4 regions of the Neobacillus sp. NRS-1170 genome follow, and region 1 is predicted to be linked to each of the others. Evidence: riboswitches for the same ligand, from Rfam matches in the RefSeq annotation. Region 1 holds a riboswitch; each other region holds the start of a gene.
What was found. Region 1 has a riboswitch for S-adenosylmethionine ahead of metK (methionine adenosyltransferase). Riboswitches for the same ligand answer to the same signal wherever they lie in the genome.
Positions count from the first base shown of each region.

Region 2: it holds a riboswitch for S-adenosylmethionine, as region 1 does, so the genes downstream of both, mtnW (2,3-diketo-5-methylthiopentyl-1-phosphate enolase) here and metK (methionine adenosyltransferase) in region 1, are expected to answer to the same signal.
Region 3: it holds a riboswitch for S-adenosylmethionine, as region 1 does, so the genes downstream of both, ACIFOT_RS25315 (peptide-methionine (S)-S-oxide reductase) here and metK (methionine adenosyltransferase) in region 1, are expected to answer to the same signal.
Region 4: it holds a riboswitch for S-adenosylmethionine, as region 1 does, so the genes downstream of both, ACIFOT_RS27630 (LLM class flavin-dependent oxidoreductase) here and metK (methionine adenosyltransferase) in region 1, are expected to answer to the same signal.

Region 1 covers NZ_JBITPF010000047.1:31,650-36,242, reverse strand. Annotated here, with positions in the region: partial or broken gene ACIFOT_RS19965 (IS3 family transposase) at 1-1,048, shown strand, start outside; gene pckA (phosphoenolpyruvate carboxykinase (ATP)) at 1,045-2,628, opposite strand; SAM riboswitch class I at 2,893-3,022, shown strand; gene metK (methionine adenosyltransferase) at 3,290-4,489, shown strand.
Region 2 covers NZ_JBITPF010000066.1:166,827-171,419, reverse strand. Annotated here, with positions in the region: gene ACIFOT_RS24915 (pyridoxal phosphate-dependent aminotransferase) at 1-1,030, shown strand, start outside; SAM riboswitch class I at 1,109-1,217, shown strand; gene mtnW (2,3-diketo-5-methylthiopentyl-1-phosphate enolase) at 1,292-2,503, shown strand; gene ACIFOT_RS24905 (2-hydroxy-3-keto-5-methylthiopentenyl-1-phosphate phosphatase) at 2,504-3,175, shown strand; gene ACIFOT_RS24900 (methylthioribulose 1-phosphate dehydratase) at 3,169-3,798, shown strand; gene ACIFOT_RS24895 (1,2-dihydroxy-3-keto-5-methylthiopentene dioxygenase) at 3,906-4,439, shown strand.
Region 3 covers NZ_JBITPF010000069.1:5,917-10,509, forward strand. Annotated here, with positions in the region: gene ACIFOT_RS25305 (MMPL family transporter) at 1-126, opposite strand, end outside; gene ACIFOT_RS25310 (TetR/AcrR family transcriptional regulator) at 310-840, opposite strand; gene ACIFOT_RS25315 (peptide-methionine (S)-S-oxide reductase) at 863-1,216, opposite strand; SAM riboswitch class I at 1,308-1,423, opposite strand; gene ACIFOT_RS25320 (electron transfer flavoprotein subunit alpha/FixB family protein) at 1,541-2,575, opposite strand; gene ACIFOT_RS25325 (electron transfer flavoprotein subunit beta/FixA family protein) at 2,576-3,403, opposite strand; partial or broken gene ACIFOT_RS25330 (cytochrome P450) at 3,721-4,593, shown strand, end outside.
Region 4 covers NZ_JBITPF010000076.1:77,288-81,880, reverse strand. Annotated here, with positions in the region: gene ACIFOT_RS27645 (PaaI family thioesterase) at 1-98, shown strand, start outside; gene ACIFOT_RS27640 (CBO0543 family protein) at 137-655, opposite strand; gene ACIFOT_RS27635 (dihydrofolate reductase family protein) at 1,422-1,949, shown strand; SAM riboswitch class I at 2,113-2,216, shown strand; gene ACIFOT_RS27630 (LLM class flavin-dependent oxidoreductase) at 2,325-3,374, shown strand; gene ACIFOT_RS27625 (ATP-grasp domain-containing protein) at 3,390-4,346, shown strand.

The DNA of each region.
Region 1 (4,593 bases):
CAATGGTATCGTGAAGGGCAACAATATCGTTTAGCACAAGGGATAGGTAAACAATACTCTTATGGGAAAGGTTCTAAAGGATTATCTGAAAATGAACAATTAAAGAGAGAAAATGAGCATTTAAAGGCACAAATAGAAATTTTAAAAAAGTACCAAGAAATCGAGAGGAGTTGGTTCCAGAAGCTGTAGTCGCCTTAGTTGAAAAATTAAAAGATAAATATTGTGTAACTTTACTATGTCATTGCTTAGATATACCTAGATCTACTTTCTATAGGTGGAGAAAATGGGGGCAAAAGGTTAAAACTGAACTCGAAAAACAAATTATTGAAATTTGTAAACGTCATAAATTTCTAATTGGCCATAGGACAGTCAGAGCCTGGCTATTACGCGATTATAAGACGAAGGTCAATCGTAATACAGTACAACGGATCATGCAAAAATATAACCTGCAATGCCGGGTAAAGCCAAAACGTAATAATAATATATCTGGCGAAATGAAGGTAGTCGTACCTAACCATTTGAATAGGAATTTTAAAGCTTCTAGACCAAATGAAAAATGGGTAACTGATATTACTTACCTTCCGTTCGGACAATCTATGTTGTATCTAAGCACAATCATGGATTTATTTAATAATGAGATTATCGCATATCAAATTAGTACCAACCAAGATGTTTCCTTAGTAATAAATACTTTAAAAGACGCTGTAGAAGGTCGTGAATTGAAAGGCTTAATACTTCATAGCGATCAGGGATCCCAATATACGTCCCACTCATTTCAAAGAATAGCAAAAGAAAAAGGCATTACCACAAGCATGTCCCGGAAAGGCAATTGCTTGGATAATGCCGTCATTGAATCCTTCCACTCCACCATAAAGTCGGAAGAATTCTACTCTCAAGGAAGAGAGTTTCTTACAAATTCTATTGTAATCGAAAGAGTTGAAAAATTCATCAATCATTATAATCAAACACGACTTCAGGCAAATTAAACTACCTGTCCCCTATTGAGTTTAGAAAACAGTTCAAATTTATAAGGGCTTTTCGTATTTAAGCGATCGGTCCGCCTTTTTCTTCGATTTCAGCAGCGACATTCGTAAACTTTTTAAAGTTTCCACGGAACTTAGCAGCAAGTTCTTTTGCTTTCACTTCATAGGCTTCTGGGTCTGCCCACGTTTTATTTGGCTGAAGAACTTCATCAGGAACACCGGCAATATGAAGCGGAATATTCAGGCCGAAGATTTCATCCTTGACTGTTTCTACATGGTTCAATTCACCCTCAAGTGCCGCTTGAACCATTGCGCGTGTATAAGAAAGCTTCATACGGTTTCCGACACCATATTCGCCGCCAGTCCAGCCTGTATTGACTAAAAAGACATTGGCATTATGCTCAAGAATTTTTTCACCAAGCATTTCAGCATAACGAGTTGCAGGAAGCGGCAAGAAAGGCGCTCCAAAGCAAGTAGAGAAGGTTGCTTGTGGAGATGTGATTCCACGCTCGGTTCCGGCAAGCTTTGATGTATAACCGCTTAAGAAATGGTACATTGCTTGCTCTTTCGTTAATTTTGCAATTGGAGGCAAAACTCCAAAGGCATCTGCAGTTAAAAATACAATTGTATTTGGATGCCCTGCGACGCTTGGCAGAACAATATTATCTATCGCCTGAATTGGATAGGCTGCTCTTGTATTTTCAGTTAATGTTCCATCATCATAATCCGGGATTCTGGATTCTTGGTTAACCGTAACATTCTCAAGCACAGTACCGAAACGAATGGCATCGAAAATTTGCGGTTCTTTCTCACGGGTAAGGTTAATACATTTCGCATAGCAGCCGCCTTCAATATTAAAAACGCCATTGGAAGACCAGCCATGCTCATCATCGCCGATAAGCTTTCGATTTGGATCTGCTGAAAGGGTAGTTTTTCCCGTACCGGACAAACCAAAGAATAATGCCACATCCCCTTCAAGCCCAACATTCGCAGAACAGTGCATCGAAAAAATATTGTTTTCAGGAAGCAAATAATTCATAACAGAGAAAATTGATTTTTTCATTTCACCGGCATATTCCGTTCCACCGATTAACACAATGCGTTGTTCAAATGAAATAATAATAAAGGTTTCTGAGTTTGTGCCATCTACAGCTGGGTCTGCCTTGAAATTAGGAGCAGAGATTACCGTAAAGCCTGCTTCATGTTCGAGCAATTCGTCTTCCGTTGGACGAATGAACAGCTGGTGAGCGAATAAATTATGCCATGCAAATTCATTTACGACTTGAATTGGCAGCTGCGATTTTTTATCGGCTCCGGCAAAACCTTTGAATACAAAGAGCTCATTTTGTTCCTTTAAGTACTCTAATACCTTTTGATAGAGGTTAGTAAATACTTCTTCGGAAATAGGCTGATTGGATCCCCAAGCGATTTTATCCTTTGTTGAATTTTCAACGACAATAAATTTATCTTGCGGTGAACGTCCTGTATACTTGCCTGTGGAAACACGAACTGCACCAGTTGAAGTTAAGGATCCTTCATTTCGGTTTAGAATTTTTTCAACTAACTGAGGAACTGATAATTGAACTTGGACATTATTTTCTTTAAGTAATTGCTTTAATTCATTGGGAATATGAACAGAATTCATTTTTAATTAACCATCCTTTTTATTTAATTTAAAATGGCGATTATTATATCGATTAGTATAACACATTTATAAAATTAGTCTATACTATTTAATTATTTCAAGTTGTATTTTATACATTATTCAGGGAATAAGCAAAAAGAAAATATTTATATCATGAAATTAAAATATTTTTATATTTATAGCCATTTGCATGGTAAAAGTTTCATAAATATCGATTGACACCCTTCAATATTGTAGGGTATGATTTTAATTTGAACGGATACTCTCTTATCCCGAGCTGGTGGAGGGACAGGCCCTATGAAACCCAGCAACCTGCAAACGAAGAATGGTTTTGTTTTATTTTTCGGGCAAAGGTGCTAAACCTGAGGCAAGGCTTGACCTTGAACGATAAGAGTGAAAGGCACGCAAACATTTGCACTCAACCTTTCCTCATGCGATGGAAAGGTTTTTTGTTTTTCGTGCTACATAATCGCTTTTTGTTTATCCCATCGTGAGAATCTTCAGCCGGGTTTATTATTAATACTGTGTTTATTAATAAAATACCCGTGTTTATTTCATACTACTAAGGGAATGAGTTCCGTATCAACCCGAGGTTAAACTAACAAGGTAACATAACCCCACACATAACCTCACTTTATTCAATAATATAGGAGGAATTCAGATGTCAACAAAACGTCGTTTGTTCACTTCTGAATCAGTAACTGAAGGTCATCCTGACAAGATCTGTGACCAAATTTCTGATTCCATTTTAGATGCTATTTTAGCAAAGGATGCTAATGCCCGTGTTGCGGCTGAAACTTCCGTAACAACAGGCTTAGTACTTGTAGCTGGGGAAATCACCACTTCTACTTATGTGGATATTCCAAAAATTGTTCGCGAAACAGTTAGGGAAATTGGTTACACTCGTGCAAAGTACGGCTTTGATGCGGAAACTTGTGCCGTATTAACATCGATTGATGAACAGTCTCCAGACATTGCAATGGGGGTTGACCAAGCGCTGGAAGCTCGTGAAGGACTAATGTCTGATGAGCAAATCGAAGCAATTGGTGCAGGGGACCAAGGTTTAATGTTTGGCTTTGCATGTAATGAAACAAAAGAGTTAATGCCTCTTCCAATTTCACTTGCTCATAAGCTGTCACGCCGTTTAACAGAAGTTCGTAAAGAGGAGCTTTTACCTTATCTACGTCCTGACGGTAAAACACAAGTTACCGTTGAATATGATGAGAACGATAAACCAGTTCGCATAGATACAATTGTTATTTCGACGCAGCATCACCCAGAAGTTTCGCTCGAGCAGATCCAGCGAAACCTTAAAGAATATGTGATTAATCCAGTTGTTCCCAATGAACTAATTGATGAAAATACTAAATACTTTATTAACCCGACTGGCCGTTTTGTTATCGGCGGACCACAAGGGGATGCAGGCTTGACAGGACGCAAAATCATTGTTGATACTTACGGCGGTTATGCTCGTCATGGCGGCGGTGCTTTCTCTGGTAAGGATCCAACAAAAGTTGACCGTTCTGCCGCTTATGCAGCACGTTATGTAGCAAAAAATATCGTTGCAGCAGGTCTTGCTGATAAGGTTGAAGTACAGCTTGCTTATGCAATCGGTGTAGCAAGACCAGTTTCCATTTCTGTGGATACTTTTGGCACAGGTAAAGTAAGCGAAGATGTTTTAGTTGATCTTGTAGATGCAAACTTTGACCTTCGCCCAGCTGGCATTATCAACATGCTCGGACTTCGCCGCCCAATTTATAAGCAAACAGCTGCTTATGGACACTTTGGCCGTACAGATGTTGATCTTCCTTGGGAGCGTACTGATAAAGCTCAAACATTACGTGAGCAAGCAAATCTATAATTAGTCTGATAAGGAGTTGCATATATATGTAACTCCTTTTATTTATTAGAGTCTATTTTAATATAGGGCGGGTTTAAGTAGGTCGAAAGAAGTGAAAAATGATT
Region 2 (4,593 bases), on a different contig from region 1:
TATTGTTGCGAAGCTTCAGGAAGCAGCAGCCAATCCCATCAACCATAAATATTCGCCCTTCCAAGGACATCAATATTTAAAACAGGCTGCCGCAGAATATTATTTGAGAGAATATGGAGTTACCCTTAATCCCGATAAAGAAGTCGCCATTCTTTTTGGTGGCAAAGCTGGCCTGGTAGAAACACCTCAGTGTTTGTTAAACCCTGGTGATACCATTCTGGTCCCAGATCCAGGCTATCCCGATTATTGGTCTGGTGTTGCCCTTGCCCAAGCTGAAATGGCGATGATGCCATTAAGAGAGAGTAATCATTTCTTACCAGATTATGAGGAACTGTCATCGGAAATATTATCTCGTGCTAAATTAATGTTCCTCAATTATCCTAATAATCCGACAGGAGCAACTGCTACGGCTGAATTTTTTGAGGACACAGTTAAGCTTGCCAGTAAAAATGATATTTGCGTTGTCCATGACTTTGCCTATGGGGCAATAGGTTTTGACGGAAAAAAACCAATCAGCTTTCTGCAGGTGGAAGGAGCAAAAGATGTGGGTATCGAAATTTATACACTTTCCAAAACCTATAATATGGCCGGCTGGCGAGTAGGGTTTGCTGTAGGAAATGAAAGTGTTATTTCGGCCATCGAGCTTTTGCAGGATCATCTATATGTAAGTTTATTTGGTGCTGTCCAGGAGGCTGCAGCTGAAGCCTTAACTGCATCACAAGATTGTGTAAAGGAATTAAATCAGCTTTATGAGAGAAGAAGGAATGTCCTAATTGACGGATTGCGATCACTAGGCTGGGATGTTACCGCACCTAAAGGCTCCTTTTTTGCATGGTTAAAGGTCCCCAATGGACTAACATCAGAGGAATTCGCTAACATTCTTCTAGAACAGGCACATATTATGGTTGCTCCAGGTATTGGCTTCGGTCAATATGGAGAAGGTTTTGTCCGTGTTGGACTATTATCAACGGAGGAGCGGCTAAGGGAAGCTGTCAGAAGAATTAGTTGTTTAGAAATTTTTGAAAAATAGGTTGACATTTTATTTCTTTCTTGGGATAATCCAAACTAAAGTTAACCAATGTGAAAATAATGAATATTACGAATCGTTTTCTTATCAAGAGCAGGCGGAGGGACTAGCCCAATGAAGCCCGGCAACCGACTTAAATCATTTTTAAGCACGGTGCTAATTCTTGCAGCGAGCAGCTGATAGATGAGAAGATGTTAGTTTGGTAACCGCTAACCTCTTCTTTTCGAAGAGGTTTTTTATGTTTTTACGAAAGGAAGTGTAATAATGTCCGAATTAATCGCTAAATATTTACTGCATGATGAAAAAAATCCAGACAAAAAGGCAGAGGAAATTGCTCTAGGACTGACAGTGGGTTCATGGACAAATTTGCCCGAACTCGAACAAAACCAATTACGAAAGCATAAGGGAAGGGTCGTTTCCATCGAGGGAATTCACTCGGAAAAAGAAAATCAATCCTTGATTCGTATTGCCTATCCGACACTTAATTTTTCAAATGATATACCGGCGATTTTAACAACTGTTTTTGGAAAACTTTCTTTGGATGGAAAAATAAAATTACTGGATTTAGAGTTTGCCGAAAATATAAAGCGTTTATTCCCAGGACCGAAATTTGGGATTGAGGGGATTAGATCGAAATTAAACGTATATGATAGACCGCTATTAATGAGCATCTTTAAAGGAGTTCTTGGTAAAGATCTTTCTTTTTTAGCCGAACAGCTTAGGCAGCAGGCACTTGGTGGTGTCGATTTTGTTAAAGATGACGAAATTCTTTTTGAAAATACACTAACACCATTTGAAAAAAGAATCGCTGCAGGGAAAGAGGTGTTAAAAGAGGTCTATGATGAGACGGGCCAAAAAACGCTTTACGCTGTTAATCTGACAGGCAGAACTTCTCAGTTAAGGGATAAAGCAAGGAAGGCAGCAGAACTTGGAGCAGACCTTTTACTTTTTAATGTGTTTTCATATGGGCTCGATGTTCTTCAAGAATTAAGAGAGGACGATGAAATAGGTCTTCCGCTTATGGCCCATCCAGCAGTCAGCGGGGCTTTAACATCGTCTCTTGAATATGGATTATCCCATTCCTTGCTGCTTGGTAAGCTGCTAAGGTATGCGGGTGCAGATTTATCACTATTTCCATCTCCATATGGAACTGTAGCATTGGAAAAAAAATCTGCGCTCGCGATTGCCAGCGAATTAACGCAAGAGGATACCTTCATAAGGGCATTCCCGGTTCCTTCCGCTGGAATCCACCCAGGACTCGTTCCATTATTAATTCGTGACTTTGGTATCGATTCAGTCATTAACGCAGGCGGCGGCGTCCATGGTCATCCAGATGGTGCACGTGGCGGAGGCTTAGCATTCCGTCAGGCAATCGAAACAAACCTCCAAGGGAAACTGTTAGCCCAAGGAGCTGAACAGTTCCCAGAACTCAAAAAGGCATTGCAGTTATGGGGGAATGCCGAGGTGACAGTGTAAATGGCCATGCCAGTCATTTATTGTGATTTTGATGGGACGATAACGGAAAGTGATAATATCATTGCCATCATGGAAAAATTTGCACCTCCAGGATGGGAGGAAATAAAAAATCAGATTCTATCCCGTCAATTTTCAATTTGCAAAGGTGTAGGTAAGTTATTTTCTCTGTTACCAAGTGATAGAAAAGATGAAATAACAAAATTTGCGATTGAAAATGCGAAAATTCGTGCAGGTTTTAAAGAGTTTGTTGCATTTGCACATGAGGAAGGAATTCCCCTCTATATTGTAAGTGGTGGAATCGACTTCTTTATTTATCCAATTCTAGCTGATTATGGGCCATTTACAGGAGTATATTGCAACAAATCTGATTTTTCTGAAGAAGGAATTCAGATTCTTTGGCCGCATACTTGTGATCCTTTATGTAAAAATGATTGCGGCTGCTGTAAACCGAGCATCATTCGTCATTTGAATCATAAAAATAGCTTTAGGATTGTCATCGGAGACTCCGTAACGGATCTTGAAGCTGCAAAGCATGCCGATTTTGTATTGGCAAGAGATTTGTTACAGGAGAAATGCCTAGAGTGGGGGATAAACCACCGGGAATTTCATACGTTCTTTGATTGTATTGAGGAGATAAAAAAAAGAATTGAGGTGGGTGAAATATCATGCTAAAGGAAAGATGGAATGAATTAGCTGATGTAAAGGATGAATTAGCTGAGCGGGATTGGTTTATGGGGACAAGTGGAAACCTGGCAATTAAGGTTAGTGATCACCCGCTTCGATTTTTGGTAACAGCAAGTGGGAAAGATAAGCGCAAGCGGACAGACGAGGATTTCTTACTCGTTGACGAATTTGGCCATGCAGTAGAAGAAAACCATTTAAAGCCTTCCGCGGAAACCTTGCTTCATGTTGAGATATACCGTAAGACTAATGCAGGCTGCAGTCTCCATGTCCATACGATTGATAATAATGTCATTTCAGAAGTATATGGTGACAATGGCGAAGTAACCTTAAAAGGGCAAGAACTGATAAAGGCTTTTGATAAATGGGAAGAGGATGCTGTCCTGAAAATACCGATTATTCGGAATTATGCCCATATCCCAATGCTTGCAAATGAATTTTCCGAACATGTTTCCGGCGATACTGGCGCCGTCTTAATCCGAAACCATGGCATTACAGTTTGGGGAAGAAACGCTTTTGAAGCTAAGAAAATACTTGAAGCCTCCGAATTCTTATTTCGCTATCAATTACGCTTGCTAGAACATAAACCATATCAATTATTTAAAGTCGTTTAATATTTAGCAGTGTTAAAGGTTCCTGTTGATTTTTTACCCAGTTGATTGGAGCGGAAATCAACAGACTAGTTTAACACTGCCAATATTTTAAAGGGGAGAGATGAAAAATGGCATATATTACATTTCAAAACAAACTGGACCAACTTCGCGAACATGAGGAGGTCTCAAGCTTTCTTGCGTCTCAGGAAGTAATTTATGAAAATTGGGATATTAGCAAACTTCCTTCATCACTAGTGGAAAAGTATTTATTAAGTGATGAAGAAAAAGAAGAAATTTTAAATACCTTTGTAGGAGAAATTGCTGATATTTCCACGAGAAGAGGCTATAAAGCTCAGGATGTCATCTCCTTATCAGAACATACACCTAATCTTGATGTATTGTTGACAAACTTTAAGAACGAGCACCATCATACAGATGATGAAGTCCGCTTCATTGTTAGCGGGCATGGTGTTTTTGTCATCCAAGGAAAAGATGGTGAGTTTTTTGAAGTCCATTTGAATCCAGGAGACTTGATTTCAGTTCCTGAAAATACAAGACATTATTTTACTTTAGAGGCAGATCGTAAAGTAGTCGCGGTGCGTATCTTTGTGACAACTGAAGGCTGGGTGCCAATTTATGAAAAAATAAAAGTAAATAAATAATGTTAAAAAACTGGCTGCAGCGAGCCAGTTTTTTTATGAAATAAAATAGGAATTATATACTAAAAAATATCTTGATAAAATAATGAAAACCCTTTCAATATTAAACAAATAGAAAATGTTAGAAAAATAGGAAAAAAGGTACTTTGATTTTTTT
Region 3 (4,593 bases), on a different contig from region 1:
CCCCGTTCCTTGCTGTCCTTTTTGCCGCAGTATGGCATTGATGTCGGGCTGAATGACTGTAAGCACTATTGTAGCAATCAGCCATAAAGCAAATATAGCCCAACGGCCTTTTATGATTGATCTCACCCTACTTGTTCCCTCCTATTTTGAATAAAATGTTTATTTTTCCTGTTGGTCTTCTTTCAGAAAAAACAAAACATCATCGATTTCCCTCTTCACATTAGTCACTATAGCAAGGGATTAGGAAGGGTTCAAAAACCAAAATGGAACGAGTGCATCAAAATAATACATTATTATCATTTTGTATTATTACAACATTACCTGGTTGAAGATTTCGAATAGCTCTTCTTTCTTATAATTATATTCTTTACTAACCCAATTCTGTAAAATGGTTATAAAGGAAGTGGCATATAAATCACACATGACCTCAGGATACTTCGATTGATTGATTTTTGTGGAAATCGGATCATTCTCTGTTTTTGAATGTTCACGTAAAATATCACTGGCAGTTTTAACCATGCTTTTGAAAAATATATGCCCATCCGATCCCAATAACGTATTTTCAAATAACACAAAATGTTCATCTACATAATCGACTAATAATCTAAACGTGTCAGTATTACACTCCTTATTTAATTTAATAATCTCTTCAGATAAATGATAAATAAAATCTCTTAGCAAGCTATATTTATCTTCATAATAACGATAAAAAGACGTGCGATGAATTAACGCATCATCACATATATCTTGAATCGTGATATGTGAGAATCGTTTTGTTTGTAAAACACGCATAAAACTTTGTATGATTTGGCGCCGTGTGCGCTCAGTCGTATAGTTCATAGTACACATCCCTATCATGAATTCAAAAGCTAATATGCTCCCATACTGGAGTAATTTCTGTAATAATTTCATTATTTAATATATGTTGCAGCTCGTTTTTCTTTTGCTTAGCTACTGTAACTTGATGAAGATCAGAAAAGAAAATGAAGGATTGATTTTTATATAGCTGACCTTCTCTTGCTGTTGGGTCATGTAAATCAAAAAACAATTCTACAAGTTCATCATAAGATACTTTCCACGGATTAAACCATATTTCAACAATCTTTACATTTGAGTCTTTTAGATATCCAGTTCGAACCTTTTCAATCCCACGATTTCCTGTAATAAATGCTTTTTGACTAAAAAATTCGCTTGCACCAAACACTGCTCTTTCCATTTAATATCGCTCCTTCAGAGCGATAAGCCTTCTTTCCATTCAAAAAACCTCTCTTTGATTAAAAGAGAGGTTGGTATGATGAAATACTTTCCTCTCATCTTTCAAAGGTTATCACCTTTGCAGGAATTAGCACCGTTTCAAGTCAATATTTTGACTGATGGTTGCCGGGTTTCATAGGGCCTGTCCCTCTACCACTCTGGATAAGAAGTTTATCGCTATTTATTTTTAATAACAATAACACCAGCTTAACTGAAATTCAAGTATTAAATAAAAAAACAAAGGTGGGACCTAACTAACCCCACCTTTCTGTTTTACAAAATTACTTCATCCTTCGCTGGTGCTGCTTACCTTTTCTCTAGATAAAGCATTTTGAAACTGTTCGATTAGTATAGGAACGATTTCAAAGGCATCGCCAACAATTCCATAATGACAGTTTTGAAAAATAGGGGCTTCTTTGTCCTTATTAATGGCAATTATTAAACCGGAATTTTTCATTCCCACAATATGTTGAATCGCACCAGAAATTCCAATCGCAAAATAGATTTTTGGCGTCACTGTCACACCAGTTTGCCCTACTTGATGTGCGTGTTCGATCCAACCTGCTTCCACCACATCTCGGCTGGCACCAACCGCTCCTCCGACGGTTTTCGCCAATTGGTGGATTAACTGAAATCCCTCGAAGCTCCCTAATCCTTTCCCGCCGGCAACAATGATGTCCGCCTCGTCGATTCTAACTTTCTTTACCGTTTCCTTGACTATTTCCAAGACTTTTGTCCGAATATCTTCTTCCTTTAGGGATATTGTTTCTTCAACAATCTTCCCTGTTCTCCCTGCTTGCGGGGTCAGCGCCTTCATGACTTTGGCGCGAACCGTCGCCATTTGCGGCCGATACTTTTTACATAAAATGGTCGCCATAATATTTCCGCCAAAAGCCGGTCTGCTCGCCAATAGTAACCCCGTTTCCTCTTCCACATCCAGCTCTGTCGTATCCGCCGTCAACCCAGTCGGCATATCGGTGGCAACAGCGCTTGCCAGGTCTTTTCCAGTCGAGGTGGCACCGAAAAGGATAATTTCCGGTTTATATTTTTCCGTGCAATCCAGAAGGGCCCCCATGAAGGATTCGGTTCGATAATCTTTAAAGATGGGTTGGTCATAGACATACACTTTATCTGCTCCGTATTCAAATACGGTTTTTGTTAAATGTTTAACATTTTCTCCGATTAAAATGCCCGCCAATTCCACTCCCCGTTTGTCTGCCAACTTCCTTCCAGCACCCAATAGTTCAAGGGATACAGAAGCAACCGCTCCATCCTTTTGTTCAATGAATACCCAGACACCTTGGTAATCTTTGAAATCCAATTACATTTCCCCCTTCACTTCAAACAGTTCTCGCTTTTCAAGCACGACAGAAAGCAACTGTTCCACTTGTTCCCGTGGATTGCCTTCAAGGAATGTTCCCCCTGCTGGTTTCTGTGGAGCCCATACTTTGGAAACAATCGTTGGGGATCCCTTCAAACCTAGCTGCTTAATATCAACCCCTTCCAAGTCATCAACAGACCAGATATGCGGTTTGTATCTAGCAGCTTTAATCATGTTTGGAAGCGGGGAATACGGCACATCATTTATTGTTTTTTCAACCGAAAACAAACATGGCAGTGTGGACTTAACGACTTCATATCCGTCCTCCAATTTGCGATGGACAATAGCATATCCTTCTGCTTGATTGATTTCCTCTACTTTGTTCACGGAAGTCAGCGGTGGAATATCAAGCCTTCTTGCTATTCCTGGTCCGACTTGCCCGGTATCTCCATCAATGGACATTTTGCCGCAAATAATCAAATCCACGGGCATCGTTTTGGCAATTTTTTCAATCGCCTTTGTCACGGCATAGCTCGTTGCCAATGTATCCGCACCCGCAAATCGGCGGTCCGTGATCAAATAACCCTCATCGGCGCCAATTTCAATACACGTTTTGATAGCGTTAACCGCTGGAGGCGGCCCCATCGTGACAACGGATACGATTCCCCCATACCTTTCCTTTAGCCGAACGGCCTCTTCTACCGCATGAGCGTCATAAGGATTCAATATCGCAGGCGCTGTCCTGCGGTCCATTGTATTTGTTTTTGGATTCATCTTGATAATTTTGGTGTCAGGCACTTGCTTGATACAAGCTACAATATGAAGCATTTTACCCCTCCCTTTTAATCAAAAGCACATTTTCTGGCTAATAAGCCTTTTTACGCCCGTTTACTTTTACTTTATTAAAAGAGATGTCCTAACATTCGAAATTTCTGTCAAATATCTTTGAATATGTTAGCAATGAAAAGCAAAAGAAATAAAAAATCCCAATATTACCTATTTTTTTATGGAATATTATTGACGATGTGCAAAATCAGATATTATACTTAATGCAACAAAAAATGAATGAGCATTCATTCAATAACGAGTTTAAGTCAAACTGGCTAGTATACAACCAGTAAAAAAATAATCCGAGGAGCGTCAGTATGAAAAAGTTCATGCCCATCCCACAGCCCAAAACGTATGGACCGCTTGGGAATTTGCCTTTAATCGACAAGGAATCCCCTACACTATCATTTTGTAATCTCGCAGAAGAGTACGGTCCTATATTTCGTATGGAATTCCATGGTGGTTTCTCAACCATCTTTCTTTCTGACCACGAATTGGTGGCGGAAGCTTGTGATGAATCAAAATTTGATAAGAGCCTAACAGGGGGATTAAGCAAGGTTCGCGCTTTTTCCGGTGACGGGCTTTTCACCAGCAAAACAAACGAGCCAAATTGGCAAAAAGCTCACAACATTCTAATGCCTTCTTTTAGTCAACAAGCTATGAAAGGGTATCACTCAATGATGGTAGATATCGCCTTGCAGCTTGTTCAAAAATGGGCTCGTCTAAATCCAAATGAAAGTATTGATGTACCAGATGATATGACCAGATTAACACTTGACACGATTGGATTATGTGGTTTTAATTATCGATTTAACAGCTTTTATCGAGAAAACCACCATCCTTTTATCATGAATATGGTCAATTCTCTTGATGAAGCCATGCACCAGGGTACACGTCTGCCGATTCAAAATAAATTCATGTTGAAAAGGAAACGACAGTTCGAACAGGATATTAAAGAGATGTTTTCATTGGTAGACCAACTGATTGCTGAGCGTAAAAAACTGGGAGATCAAGGTGAAACCGATATACTCGCACGGATGCTCAGCACAAAAGACCCGGAAACCGGGGAAACTCTTAGTGATGAAAATATTCGTTTTCAAATTATCACTTTTTTGATAGCGGGACATGAAACGACCAGTGGATTATTGGCCTTTACGCATTACTTGTTATTAAAACATCCTGAAGTACTT
Region 4 (4,593 bases), on a different contig from region 1:
GAATCGATATTTATCATGAAAAAAATCTAATAGCAACCATGGAAGCAGTGTCCTATCGTAAGGACCATTATTTTATCGATCTTGATGAGCAAGTTTGAGTATTAATAAAACCGTTCCTCCGGCTTATGTAATAAGTTTATTTATCATTTAAAACAGGAACATGGAACCATAAAAGCAGAAACACTGTAATTGGGACTGACACCAAATACGCCCACATAGGACGTTTATGGTGTAGTATCAATATCGGTACCATAATACATGCAAAGACTATCGAACAGCCGTAAGTCCAACCGTGACTATAAACACATAAACCATTTAAAACCATAACTAATTCAAAACTTAACCATAACACAATCCATATGAATATATAGAACAGTCGCTTGAGTAAATTTTCATTAGGAAAACGGTATAAAAAGATAAGCATTGTGCTTGGATAAATCGCGAACATTATGAATAGGTTAGTGAGCAAATGATTGGGTAATAAATTGGGTGGATGCGGGTATGACCATAAGTGATAATTCCAAGTAAACAAGTTGTAAAGCATGTCACCCATAATGAAAAACTGGATAGTAGGTAAATAAAATCTATAGTTTTTCCAATCCCCCCACTTCCAAGCACATAAAATTGAAATAAAGCCAATTATAATAGTGAACATAATAACCACCAACTAAATTTCTGAAGATTTGTTCTAATAGGCTGGCGTAGTAGGTAAAGCCATTCTTAAAATTTGGTAGCATGCCGGTGCAGCCATTCAGTCAATTTATAATTTCCAAGCAGCATTAGAAGTAATACCGGATAGCTCAAAGCCGAGTGCCACAGTTTCCATTTTGTATAGTAAAAAAATCCAGATCTTAGTGCAGCAACTTCATATACAAGACAAAAAGCTGTCCAGCCAATTATGTACCCCCACTTGTAAAATTTTGTTTTTTTGAATGGAAAGTAATTTAAATAGATCGTATTTACAGGTGGGTATAGGAAAATGGGAAGAAATCCAGTCCATTGATTACCTGGTCCGATATAGCCGAACAGGTTTAATTTCAAATCTAATATCATATTTGAAAAATTCTCAAGCACAAGGGAAAATAACGTAGTAGACCAGATTTGCAGCCATGATATACGTTTAGGTATAAGGATTGCGATTGTGTAAAATATTATGAGCGATGAAATTAGGAGAAGTATATTTAATCCTCCATTCACATGGGTAGTTGTTCTAATTTTTATGTTTTTCTTTTTTATATATATCAATACCATTTTCAACAATCTGTGTAATGTTGCATCAGTTACATAACTTATTAATTTACATTCTGATACCTAAAAGTCTTTACACTTTTGCATGATTTCATCCTTTTTATATAATGACAAGTATTATCGAATAAAAGGATACTTATGTTTCATCTGAAACAAAGGAATGGAGATAATACATGAAAAAACAGCGAAACATTATTTTGTACATTGGTACTTCAATTGATGGCTATATTGCAAATGAGGATGGTACATTAGAATGGTTAGAATCAACTGAAGTAGAAGGAGATTCTGGCTACAATTCACTCCTTGAAAGAATTGACACTGTTGTAATGGGAAAAGGAACTTATGATGTCGTACGTGGATTTGATATCGATTATCCTTATAGCGATTATAAAAATTATGTGTTTTCTAAATCTGTAAGTGGCTCAGATGAATATGCATCATTTATTGATGAAGATATCAAAACTTTCATTAATAATATAAAACAAAAGCCTGGTAAAGATATATGGTTAATTGGTGGAGGAAATTTAGCTCGTGAATTTTTCAAAGAAAATTTAATTGATGAAATCCAACTGGCCATTGCACCTATTATTTTAGGGAAGGGAATTTCCCTATATAACGGAGATGATATCACTCAAAAATACACCTTAACCAAAGTAGAAAAATTAGGCCAGCTTGCTATGCTTCATTATATAAAAAAATAATTTTCATCAACTTTCCCTTTATTAGTAGGGGGAGTTTTTTTATCTTTTCATATAGACCGTGTTTAAAAGTTGTACATTTCGGGTTTAGAAATATTTTATTGACAATTCGAAGAATTTAAACTATTATCACATTAGTTAATTAAAAATTGAATGTACATTTTTCTTCTTATCCAGAGAGGTGGAGGGACTGGCCCTTTGAAGCCTCGGCAGCAGGTTCTTATGAATACTGTGCCAATTCCATCAAGCACATCGCTTGAAAGATGAGAAGAGAGTAATAAAACTCTCTTCTTAGGAGGAGAGTTTTTAATTTATAAATAAATCCTACTTAAATAATAGGAAAACTAGAGAATTAGAATAGTAGAGGAGAGAATACATATGAAATTTGGTTTTTGGTTACCGATTTTTGGAGGCTGGTTACGAAATGTGGAAGTTGAAAATATGCCTCCAACCTTTGAGTATACTAAAAAAGTCATCCAATCGGCTGAAAAGTGGGGATACTCGACTACTTTAATAGCTGAATTATATTTAAATGATATTAAAGGACCGGAGTATGATTCTCTTGAAGCTTGGTCTACAGCAGCAGCACTTGCGGCGGTGACGGAAAAAATTGAAATAATGACCGCGATACGCCCAGGTTTTCATAATCCTGCTGTAGCAGCAAAAATGGCAGCTAATATTGATCAAATCAGTAACGGCCGTTTTACTCTTAACGTTGTTTCAGCTTGGTGGGCAGAAGAAGCACGTCAATATGGAGGTATTTTTACAGAACATGATGAGCGTTATGCTCGTACCGAAGAGTTTATTGATGTACTAAAAGGTTTATGGACAGAAAAAACCTTCAATTATTCTGGTCAATTTTACGATTTAAAGGAAACCAAGCTTGCACCGAAACCTGTTCAAAGACCAAATCCGATTCTTTATGCAGGCGGTGAAAGTGAAAAAGGCAAGCAAACCATTGCAGAAAAATGTGATGCTTATGTTATGCACGGTGGAACAGTTGAAGAGATTGATCGAAAAATAGCCGATATGAAGGCACGCCGTGAACAAACTGGCAATAAGCCTTTTAGTTCTTTCGGAATGGCTGCTTATGTTATTTGCCGAGATACAGAAGAAGAGGCTCTGGCTGAGCTTGAAAAAATCACGACTGTGAAAGACACTAGCGGATATGCTGGCTTTAAGGATTTCACCACTAAATCACACTTAGAGCAACAAATCCAATTACAAGATTACTCTGTATCCAATCGCGGCCTGCGGCCGAACTTAGTTGGAACACCTGAGCAAATTGCAGATCGAATTATACAATATGAAGAAGCTGGCTTAAACCTATTGTTATTACAATTTTCACCTCAGCTAGAGGAAATGGAACGCTTTGCAAAGCAAGTTATGCCATTAGTTGAACAAAAACGTAGTTTAATAAAGAATTAGTGAGGGGACTTATAGATGAGCAAGGTATATGTGATACATGAAAATAGTGAGTGGACAGTCCATTTAACAAAAAGGTTAGAGGAACTTGGTGTTCCTTATGAAGAATGGCATTTAGACGAAGGAGCGCTAGATTTATCAAAAGAGCCGCCAGAAGGAATCTTCTATAGCCGTATGAGTGCATCTTCTCATACACGTGATCATCGTTTTGCAGCTGAATTTTCTGGGCAAGTATTAGCTTGGCTTGAAGCACATGGACGTACGGTGTTAAATGGAACGAGCGCTCTAAAGCTAGAAGTTAGTAAGGTTTTACAATATTTAGAGTTAAATAAGTATGGTGTTAAGACTCCAAAAACGATTGCAGCGGTTGGAAAACAAAACATTATAAAATCAGCCGAAGCATTTGCAGGACAGCCCTTTATTACGAAGCATAATCGTGCCGGTAAAGGCTTAGGTGTTCAATTATTCCATAGTGTAGAAGCTTTAAAAGCTTATGTAGAGGGACCAAATTTCGAAGAACCGGTCGATGGCATTACCCTTATTCAAGAATACATTCAATCTCCTGAAAGCTACATAACCCGCTGTGAGTTTGTAGGAGGAAACTTTGTTTATGCTGTAAAGGTTGATACTTCAGAAGGATTTGAACTTTGCCCAGCAGACGCATGCCAAATTGGCGATTTATTCTGCCCGGTAGGAGAAGAGGTAGAAGAGAAACCAAAGTTCCAAATCATTGAAGGGTTTGCGGACGATATTTTAGAAAAATATAAAAAGGTTCTAGTTGGTAATAATATTCAAGTTGCTGGAATCGAGTTCATCAAAAATGGTGAAGGTGAAATTTTTACTTACGATATTAATACAAACACGAACTATAATTCTGATGCAGAAGCAAAAGCTGGAAAATACGGAATGCTCGAAGTCGCTTTATTCTTAAAGAAGACATTAGAAGAAAAATACCTAACAACAGCAACGGCTTAATATAGTGAAGTAACGAAAAATTTATGGGACGTACTATGGATTTAAAAAAAACAGTGCCAATTCCTTTTAACATGATAACTGAAAAACAGTATAAACAAGTTTCTTGAACCTTCGTCTTACGCCGAAGGTTTTTCGTAATATTTTAGACTTGCACAGCTGATTTACTAAGTCATCATTAAGCATAGCAACCCAAAAAGAAAGCAAACTAAAATCGTGGATCCCAATATCGGGCATCCAAGGTAAAAAC